2 regions of the Streptomyces sp. NPDC000134 genome follow, and region 2 is predicted to be linked to the other one. Evidence: riboswitches for the same ligand, from Rfam matches in the RefSeq annotation. Region 2 holds a riboswitch; the other holds the start of a gene.
The links. Region 2 has a riboswitch for cobalamin ahead of ACFY32_RS29525 (ABC transporter substrate-binding protein). Riboswitches for the same ligand answer to the same signal wherever they lie in the genome.
Positions count from the first base shown of each region.

Region 1: it holds a riboswitch for cobalamin, as region 2 does, so the genes downstream of both, ACFY32_RS23450 (energy-coupling factor ABC transporter permease) here and ACFY32_RS29525 (ABC transporter substrate-binding protein) in region 2, are expected to answer to the same signal.

Region 1 is NZ_JBIAZN010000016.1:13,409-17,827, reverse strand. It holds gene ACFY32_RS23465 (ATP-binding cassette domain-containing protein) at 208-1,056, opposite strand; gene cbiQ (cobalt ECF transporter T component CbiQ) at 1,053-1,802, opposite strand; gene ACFY32_RS23455 (energy-coupling factor ABC transporter substrate-binding protein) at 1,803-2,144, opposite strand; gene ACFY32_RS23450 (energy-coupling factor ABC transporter permease) at 2,141-2,839, opposite strand; cobalamin riboswitch at 2,869-3,055, opposite strand; gene ACFY32_RS23445 (hypothetical protein) at 3,216-3,668, shown strand; gene ACFY32_RS23440 (cell division protein SepF) at 3,776-4,183, shown strand; gene ACFY32_RS23435 (ATP-binding protein) at 4,298-4,419, shown strand, end outside.
Region 2 is NZ_JBIAZN010000024.1:117,377-121,795, reverse strand. It holds gene ACFY32_RS29535 (beta-ketoacyl-[acyl-carrier-protein] synthase family protein) at 1-1,085, shown strand, start outside; gene ACFY32_RS29530 (ACP S-malonyltransferase) at 1,102-2,127, shown strand; cobalamin riboswitch at 2,122-2,334, shown strand; gene ACFY32_RS29525 (ABC transporter substrate-binding protein) at 2,388-3,431, shown strand; gene ACFY32_RS29520 (FecCD family ABC transporter permease) at 3,428-4,419, shown strand, end outside.

The DNA.
Region 1 (4,419 bases), on a different contig from region 2:
CTCGGCGGTGCTGCGGGGGCGGTCCGCTGGATTTCCCGGGTCGGTCGGCAGCGGAGGTGTTCGGTGGGGCCCGCGCGGGGGTGTTCCGGCGGAGTGTCGGGTTCGGTCGGTGGCGAGGGTTCTCGACGGGTCCTGCGGGGTCGGCCGGCGGCGGAGCGCGCGCCCACCGCGCCGGGCTCCGCGGCGGCGGTCCGACGGTACCTCGGGTCAGTCGGCAGCGGCGGCCCGCCCCACGAGCGCGGCCAGTTCCTCCGCCGTACGCGGAGCGGCGCCCGCCGCCCCCAGCATGCCCCGGGCGCGCAGCAGCGCGGCCGCGGCGACGCCCCACGGCAGCTTCAGGCCCGCCCGCGCCAGCAGTTCCGGGCGGGCCAGCGTCTCGGGCGCCGGCCCGCGGCGCACCCCGTCGGGGGTGAGCAGCGCCGCGTCGTCCGCCCAGCGCAGCGCGAGGTCGACGTCGTGGGTCGCCATCACCACCGTCGTCCCGTCCGCGCGCAGCCCGTCCAGGGTGGCGAGCAGCCGTTCCTGCCCGTCCGGGTCGAGCCCGGCGGTCGGCTCGTCCAGGATCAGCGCCCTCGGCCGCATCGCCACCGCCCCCGCGATCGCCGTCCGCTTGCGCTGCCCGTACGACAGCAGATGCGTCGGCCGGTCGGCCAGTTCCGCGATGTCCAGCGCGGCCAGCGACCGGGCGACCCGCTCCCGCACCTCGGCGTCGGACAGCCCCAGGTTGAGCGGTCCGAAGGAGACGTCCTGCGCGACCGACGCGGCGAAGAGCTGGTCGTCCGGGTCCTGCACCACCAGTTGCACGGTGGTCCGCAGCCGGGTCAGCCCCGCCCGGTCGTACGTCACCGGCGTCCCGTCCACCGCCAACCGCCCGGCGTGCGGCCGCAGTCCGCCGCTGAGCAGCCTCATCAGCGTCGTCTTGCCGCTGCCGTTGCGGCCCAGCAGGGCGAGCGCCCGCCCCTCGCGGACGTCGAAGTCCAGGCCGTCCAGCACCCGGGGCCCGTCCTCGTAGCCGAACGACGCGCCCCGCAGGGACAAAAGTGCCGGCTCGCTCATGTCAGCGGCCCTTCCAGTACGTGGGTGAGGGCGGCCAGCGCGCACAGCAGCGCGAGGCTCGCCGCCGTGAAGCGGACCGAGACGCGGGCCTCGGGCACCAGGACCCGCAGGGTGCCGTCGTAACCGCGTCCCGCGAGCCCGGCCTGGAGCCGCGCCGCCCGGTCGAAGGCGCGCACGAACGCGGTGGCGCCCAGCCCGCCCAGCGAACGCCACACCGCCGCCCGCGTGGTCTGCCCGAGCCGCGCCGCCTGCGAGGCCCGGACCCGGCGCACGGAGTCCAGCAGCAGGAAGCTCATCCGGTACGTCACCAGGGCGACGTCCACCACCGGCGCGGGCACCCCGGCCCGCAGCAGGCGCGGCAGCAGGTCGGACAGGGGCGTGGTGAACGCGAACAGCAGCACGCCCAGGGACGCCGCCGACGAGCGCAGCAGCAGCTCACCGGCGCGCACCGCCCCGCCGTCGGCGAGCCCGGCGAACCCGCCCGGCCCGCCGATCCGCACCAGCAGCGGCAGCGCCCCGGTCACGCAGAACCCCAGCGGCACCCGGTAGGCCCGCCACAGCTTGCGCCCCGGCACGCCCGCCGGGCCGAGCAGCACGGTCAGCGCGGCCAGCAGGACCAGTGCGGCGCCCGGCCAGGCGGGCAGCGAGATGGCGAGCAGCGTCAGGCCCAGTCCGAGGACCGCCTTGTCCACGGGGTGCCGGTGGCGCCAGCGACTGGCGTGCGCCGCCGCGTCGATGGGCAGCACTCAGTCGCCCTCGGTCCCGGGCGCGCTCCGCCGGGCCAGGGCCCGTTCCTCGCCCTGGCGGCGGCCCCGGCGCAGCCCGAAGTAGTACGCCAGCACGCCCGCGCCGAGCGCCGCCTGGGCGGCGAACAGCGCCGACTCGATCTCCCCGGACGGCGGTTCGTACAGCGGCGAGAACCACGGCTCGTAGTCCGGGTCGATCTCGGTGACCGCCGTCTCCGCCTCCGCGTCGGCCCCGGCGAACGGCTCCTTCTTGTGATCGCCCAGACCGAGCGCGAGCGGCAGCACGGCGAGGGCGGCCACCGCGAGCAGCAGCAGGAGGTTGATCCTGGTGTTCCGCTTCACCGGGCCACCGCCTCCGGATCGGCCTTCGCCGGACGCGCCGGCAGCACGCCGAGCCGGGTCAGCTCGCCGCCGCTGGACTGCGTCAGCAGCCGCATCACCAGCACCGTCAGCAGGCCCTCGCTGACGGCCAGCGGGATCTGCGTGACGGCGAAGATGGAGCCGAACTTGCCGAGCGCCCCCCAGAAGCCGCTGTGCGGGTCGGGGAAGGCCAGCGCGAGCTGCGCGCTGGTGACGCAGTACGTGGACAGGTCGGCGACGAACGCCGCGCAGAACACGGTGACCATCAGCGGCGCCTCGAAGCGGCGCAGCAGCTTGTAGACGGCGTAGCCCGCCCACGGCCCGGCGATCGCCATGGAGAAGACGTTGGCGCCGAGGGTGGTCAGCCCGCCGTGCGCGAGCAGCAGCGCCTGGAACAGCAGAGTGATGGTGCCGAGCACCGCCATGACCGGCGGCCGGAACAGGATCGCGCCCAGTCCGGTGCCGGTGGGGTGGGAGCAGCTCCCGGTCACCGAGGGCAGCTTCAGGGCGGACAGGACGAAGGTGAAGGCCCCGGAGGCGCCGAGCAGCAGGGTGCTCTCGGGATGCTCCCTGACCTCACGGCTGAGTGACCGGGCTCCGTGGACGACGAACGGCGCGGACGCGATGCCCCAGGCGATCGCGTGCGCCGGGGGCAGAAAACCCTCGGCTATGTGCATGACCGGACAGACCCTCTCCAGCACCTCGTGGATGGACGACGCGCCCTGGCCGGTCTCCTGGCTGACGGGTACCACCGCCCGTGCTCCGCCTTCCCGGGCCGCGAGGACCCAGTGGCTGCCCCTTGCGGGGCGGGAGCCGGACTTCCCGATCACAGTGGCGAGGGCCGCACCGGTTCCGCACCGGATTTCCCGTTCACCAAGGCGTGGCGACAGTAGTGCGCCCGCGGGGGTGGTGACAAGCGGGCCCCGGGGCGCCCGAGCGCCCGGCGGCCGGGGCGGCGCCGCCCAGCCGGTTCACCCGTTCGGCCCATCCCGCATGGCTGCCCGGCGCGGTCCGCGCGCACGCTCGGAGCAACCGTGTGAAAGGACGTCAGCCATGACTCAGCACGCCGCTCCCGCCCCGGGCGCCCCGGCGCCCCGGTCCCCGCGCGCCGCCGACCGGCACCGGAGCTGGGTGACCGGAGGCATCGTCTTCGCGGGCGTCCTGCTGCTGTGCAACGGCGCCCTCGCCGTCCTCCAGGGCATCGCGGCCGTGGCCGAGGACGACGTGTACGCCCGGATCGGCTCCTACGTCTACGAGATGAACCTCACCGGCTGGGGCGTCCTCCACATCGTCCTCGGCGCCCTGGCCCTGGTCATCGGGTACGGCCTGCTCAAGGACCTGGCCTGGGCGCGTTTCGCGGGCATCCTGCTGGCCTCGCTGAGCCTCGTCGCGCAGTTCCTCTTCCTGCCGTACGCGCCGGTCTGGGCCGTGGTCATGATGGCGCTGGACGTGTTCGTCATCTGGTCCCTGGCCAGCCGTCAGGAGGAGGCCGGTACCGGACTGTGACCGGTACCGGCCGGTCGCGCACCGTGTCGCTGTTGGGCCGAACAGGTGACTTGGCGTAAGAATTGGCTGGTGCACGCATTGAAGGCGAGTCGGAGCGGGGGGAGCCGGTGAACAGCCACGACGTCACCGATGAACAGTGGGAGGGGCTCGCCCAGGTCGTTCCGTTGCGCGGACGCGACGCCTGGCCGTCCTCGGTCGGCCATCGGGCGCTGCCCGAGGCGGAGACCGAGACGCGCCGCCGCTTCGTCGTCCTGCGGGTCAACGTGTTCGCGGACGCCCGCGAGGTCGCCGAGACACTCATGTCCGGCATCCCGGTCCTGCTGGACCTGACCGGCGCGGAGACCGAGGTCGCCAAGCGCGTCCTCGACTTCAGCACCGGCGTGGTCTTCGGCCTGGCCAGCGGCATGCACCGGGTCGACCGCAACGTGTTCCTGCTGACCCCGGCGGACACGGAGGTCACGGGGCGGGTCGAGGAAGCGGGAGGGCCCGGCATGCCGGGGGCGCCGGAAGTGTGACGGGCACGACCACCCGTGCCGTAGCAACCCCACATCTGAGGTTTCACTCGATCGTGGGAAGTGGTGAGGGGTGGAACGGTTCGGCGGGGGAGGGGCGCCCTAGCGTCCGGGCTCATGACCGTGCCCTTTGCCCAGGCCGTCCCCGTCCCGTCCGCCGGTGACGACGCGGGGCACCCGGACCGCCGTCCGCGCGTCACCGAACTGCGGCTGTCCGCCTTCGCCGGGCACCGGCGCAC
Region 2 (4,419 bases):
ACCCGCGATCGGTGCTGCCCCGCGCGAAGGCCGCGCACTGCGACCGTTCCGCGCAGTTCGCCCTGGTCGCCGCCAAGGAGGCGTTACGGGACGCCGGACTGCCGGACGGCCCCGGGACGGGCGAGGGCCGTACCCGGGTCGCCGTGGTCGTCGGCGCGGGACTGGGCGGGGTGACCAGCATCCTGGAGCAGAGCCACCGGCTGGAGACCGGCGGCCCGGACCGGGTCAGCCCGCGCGCCATCCCGGTCATGCTGCCCAACCACGCGGCCGCCGAGGTCGGGCTGATGGTCGGCGCCAAGGAGGGCGTGCACGCCCCGGTCAGCGCCTGCGCGTCCGGCGCCGAAGCCCTGGCGCAGGCACTCGGTATGATCCGGGAGGGCCGCGCCGACGTGGTCGTCGCGGGCGGCGCGGAGGCGGGACTGCATCCGCTGATCTTCGCCGGATTCGCCCGGTTGCGGGCGCTGTCGCGGCGGTGCGACGAACCGGAGCGGGCGTCGCGGCCGTTCGACGCCGAACGGGACGGGTTCGTGATGGGGGAGGGAGCCGGGATGCTGGTGGTGGAGAGCGCGGCGCACGCGGCCGCCCGGGGCGCCCGGGTGCACTGCGAACTGGCCGGCGCGGGCGTCACCAACGACAGCCACCACGTGGCCCGGCCCGCGCCCGGCGGAGCGGGCTGCGCCGCCGCCGTCACCGCCGCCCTGCGCGACGCCGGCCTCGACCCCGAACAGGTACGGCACATCAACGCGCACGCCACCTCCACACCGCTGGGCGACCTCAGCGAGGCGCAGGCCCTGAACACCGCGCTCGGCAAGGACGTCCGGGACGTGACGGTCAGCGCGACCAAGGCCGCCCTCGGCCACACGCTGGGTGCCGCCGGGGCCATCGAGGCGGTCACCACCGCCCTGGCCCTGCGCGAACGCGTCGCGCCGCCCACCCGCAGCCTCGAACGCGTCGACCCGGCGATCGAGCTGAACGTGGTCGGCCGCGACCCCGAGGCGCTGCCCCACGGCCCGCTGGCGGCGGTCAGCACCAGCATGGGGTTCGGCGGGCACAATGTCGCCCTCGCCTTCACCAGCGCCTCATGAGATCCGACGGCCCGTCATGACCGCCGCCGGCACCGCCCCCGCCGCCGGCCGGCCGCGCACCGTGCTGATGTGTCCCGGGCAGGGCGCCTACCTCCCCGGCGCCCTGCGTCACCTCGCCCAGGTGCCCGCCGTCGCCGAGGTGCTGACGGCCGTGGACACCCACGCGCCGGGCCGCGCCGGCGGCGTGTCGGCCGCCCGGGTCCTGACCGACCCCGGCGGGCCCGCCCCCGAGGACCTGGTGCGCGCCGACCCGCTCGCCTTCGACCTGGCCACGTACGCCGCCGTGGTCGCCACCGCCGCCGTCGTCCTGGACCATCTGCCGGTCCCGGCCGACGCGGTCCTCGGGCACAGCGTCGGCGACCTCGCGGCGCTCACCGTCGCGGGTGTCCTCACCGTGCGCCAGGGCCTCCAACTGCTGCGCATCCGGGACCGGTTGCTGACCACCGCCGCCCTGCCCGCGGCCGGCATGGCGGCCACCGACCTGACCCCCGCCCAGGCCGCCGACCTGATCCGTACCTGCGACACCCCGCAGGTACGGATCGCGGTGCACAACGCGCCCGCCCAGGTGGTCCTGGCCGGCCCCGACGCCCAGCTCGGCGAGGTGGGCGCCAGGGCCCTGGACCGCGGCCACCGGGTGACCCGGCTGGTCAGCCGTACCGCCTACCACCACCCCCTCCTCGACGAGGTCAGCCGCTCCTTCCGCAGTCTGCTGCGGGCCCAGCCGGTCGCCCCGCCCCGGCTGCCCGTGCACGCCACCGCGGCCGGCCGGCGCGCCCACACCCCGGACCGGCTGCGCGCCATGGCCGCCGCCCACCTCACCGACCCCCTCCCCTTCCACCCCGCGCTGCTGGCGCTGGGCCGGGCCGGCTTCACCACCTACGTCGACAGCGGCCCCCGCGCCCTGCTGGCCGCGCTCGCCAAGACCGCCCTGCCGCACTGCGCGGCCGTCGCGCCGCTGCGCACCCCCGCCGACGCCGACCGGATACACCGCCGGCTCACCCGCGTCCCGCCCGCCGGTTCCGCGGCGGAAGGCCCTTGCTAGGCTGCCGGAGCCAGTCGTGCCACATCCGTGGTCAGGGAATCCGGTGCGAATCCGGAGCTGACGCGCAGCGGTGAGGGGGACGGGCGGGGCACTGATGCCACTGGGACACCACCGTGCCGGCGCGACGCCGGTACGGAGCCGTCCTGGGAAGGCGCCCCGGCCGGACGAACCCGAGTCCGAAGACCTGCTGGCACCTCCGCGCCCCCGCGCGGGGGTCGACTCCAGGCCAGGCTCCGCGTTCGAGCCCCGACACCCGAGGCATGCCCGTGCTCCGTCCCGTTCTCCGCCCCGCCGCCCTGCTGCTCGCCTGCGCCGCCTCGCTCACCGCCTGCGGCACACCCGGCGGCACCCGCGCGGCGGGCGCCTCCGCCGACGCCGGTCACCCGCGCGCCGTCGACAACTGCGGCCACCGCGTCGCCCTCGCCCCGGCGCCCCGCAGGGCCGTCTCCCTCAACCAGGGCAGCACCGAGATCCTGCTCGCCCTCGGCCTCGCCGACCGCATGGCCGGCACCGCCACCTGGACCGACCCGGTCATGAAGGGCCTGGAGAAGGCCAACGCCGGTGTGCCGCGCCTGGCCGACGACAACCCGTCCTTCGAGAAGGTCCTGGACGCCGCGCCGGACCTCGTCACCGCCTCCTTCGTCGCCACCCTCGGCACCGGCGGCGTCGCCACCCGCGAGCGGTTCGAGGAACTGGGCGTGCCCACCTACGTCTCCCCGTCCGACTGCGGCGCCGGGAAGGACAACGGCAGCGGCGGCGACGGCTCCCGCAGCACACCGCTCACCCTCGACACCGTCTACGGCGAGATACGCGACCTCGCCCGGATCTTCGGCGTCGAGCGGCGCGGCGAACGGCTCGTCGCCCGGCTGAGGGAACGGGTGCGCAAGGCCACCGACGGCGTGGACGCCTCGCACGTCTCCCTCATGTACTGGTTCGCCGACTCCCGTTCGCCCTACCTGGCCGGCTGCTGCGGCGCCCCCGGCGCCATCACCCGCGCGATCGGCGCCCGCAACGTCTTCGCCGACACCCACGACGAGTGGCCCCAGATCAACTGGGAGACCGTCGCCGACCGCGACCCCGACGTCATCGTCCTCGGCGACCTGACCCGCAAGGAGCAGACGGCCGAGACCGCCCGCGCGAAGATCCGCTTCCTGGAGAGCGACCCGGCCACCCGCAACCTCACCGCCGTACGGAAGAAGCGGTACGTGCTGCTCAGCGGCCAGGCGATGAACCCCACGATCCGCACGGTCGAGGGCATCGAGCGGGTCGCCGCCGGTCTGCGGGACCTCGGGCTCGTCAAGTGACGGCCGCACGCGCCCCGTTGCTCACCGCGGCCGGAACCGCCGTGCTGGCGGTGTCGGTCGCCGTCGCCGTGACCATCGGCCCGGCCGACATCTCCGCCGCCGACGTCTGGGCCTCGGTCGCCGCCCACCTCGGCCTCGGCCGCGGGACGCTCCCGCCGCTGCGGGACGGCATCGTGTGGGACCTGCGGATGCCGCGCACCCTGCTGGCCGCGGTGTGCGGGGCGGGCCTGGCGCTGTGCGGGGCGGTCATGCAGTCGCTGCTGCGCAACCCGCTGGCCGACCCGTTCGTCCTCGGGGTGTCCTCCGGCGCGTCGACCGGGGCGGTCGCGGTGGTCGTCCTCGGGGTCGGCGGGGGAGCGGTGTCACTGTCCGCGGGCGCCTTCGTCGGCGCGCTGGTGGCGTTCGCGCTGGTGCTGCTGCTGAGCCACAGCCTCGGCGCGGGCGTGGACCGGGTGGTGCTGTCGGGGGTGGCCGCCATGCAACTGTTCTCCGCGCTGACCTCGTTCACCGTGCTCACCTCGGCGGACGCCGAGACCACCCGGGGCGTGATGTTCTGGCTGCTCGGTTCGCTCACCGGCGCCGACTGGACCGCGGTGGTGCTGTGCGCCGCCGTCCTCGCCGTGGTCCTCGCCGTCTGCCTGCTCAACTCCGCCACCCTCGACGCGTTCACCTTCGGCGAGGAGGCCGCGGCGGCCCTCGGCGTCCGGGTGGCCCGTACCCGGCTGGTGCTGCTGTGCGCCACCGCCCTGCTCACCGCGGCCCTGGTGAGCTGCGCCGGGGCGATCGGCTTCGTCGGCCTGGTCCTGCCGCACGCCACCCGCGCCCTCGCCGGCACCGCGCACGCCAGGCTGCTCCCGGTCACCGTGCTGGCCGGCGCGGTCTTCCTGGTCTGGGTCGACACCCTCGCCCGTACCGTCCTGGACCCCCGGGAGATCCCGGTGGGCGTGGTGACCTCGCTCATCGGCGTGCCCGCGTTCGTCGCGGTGCT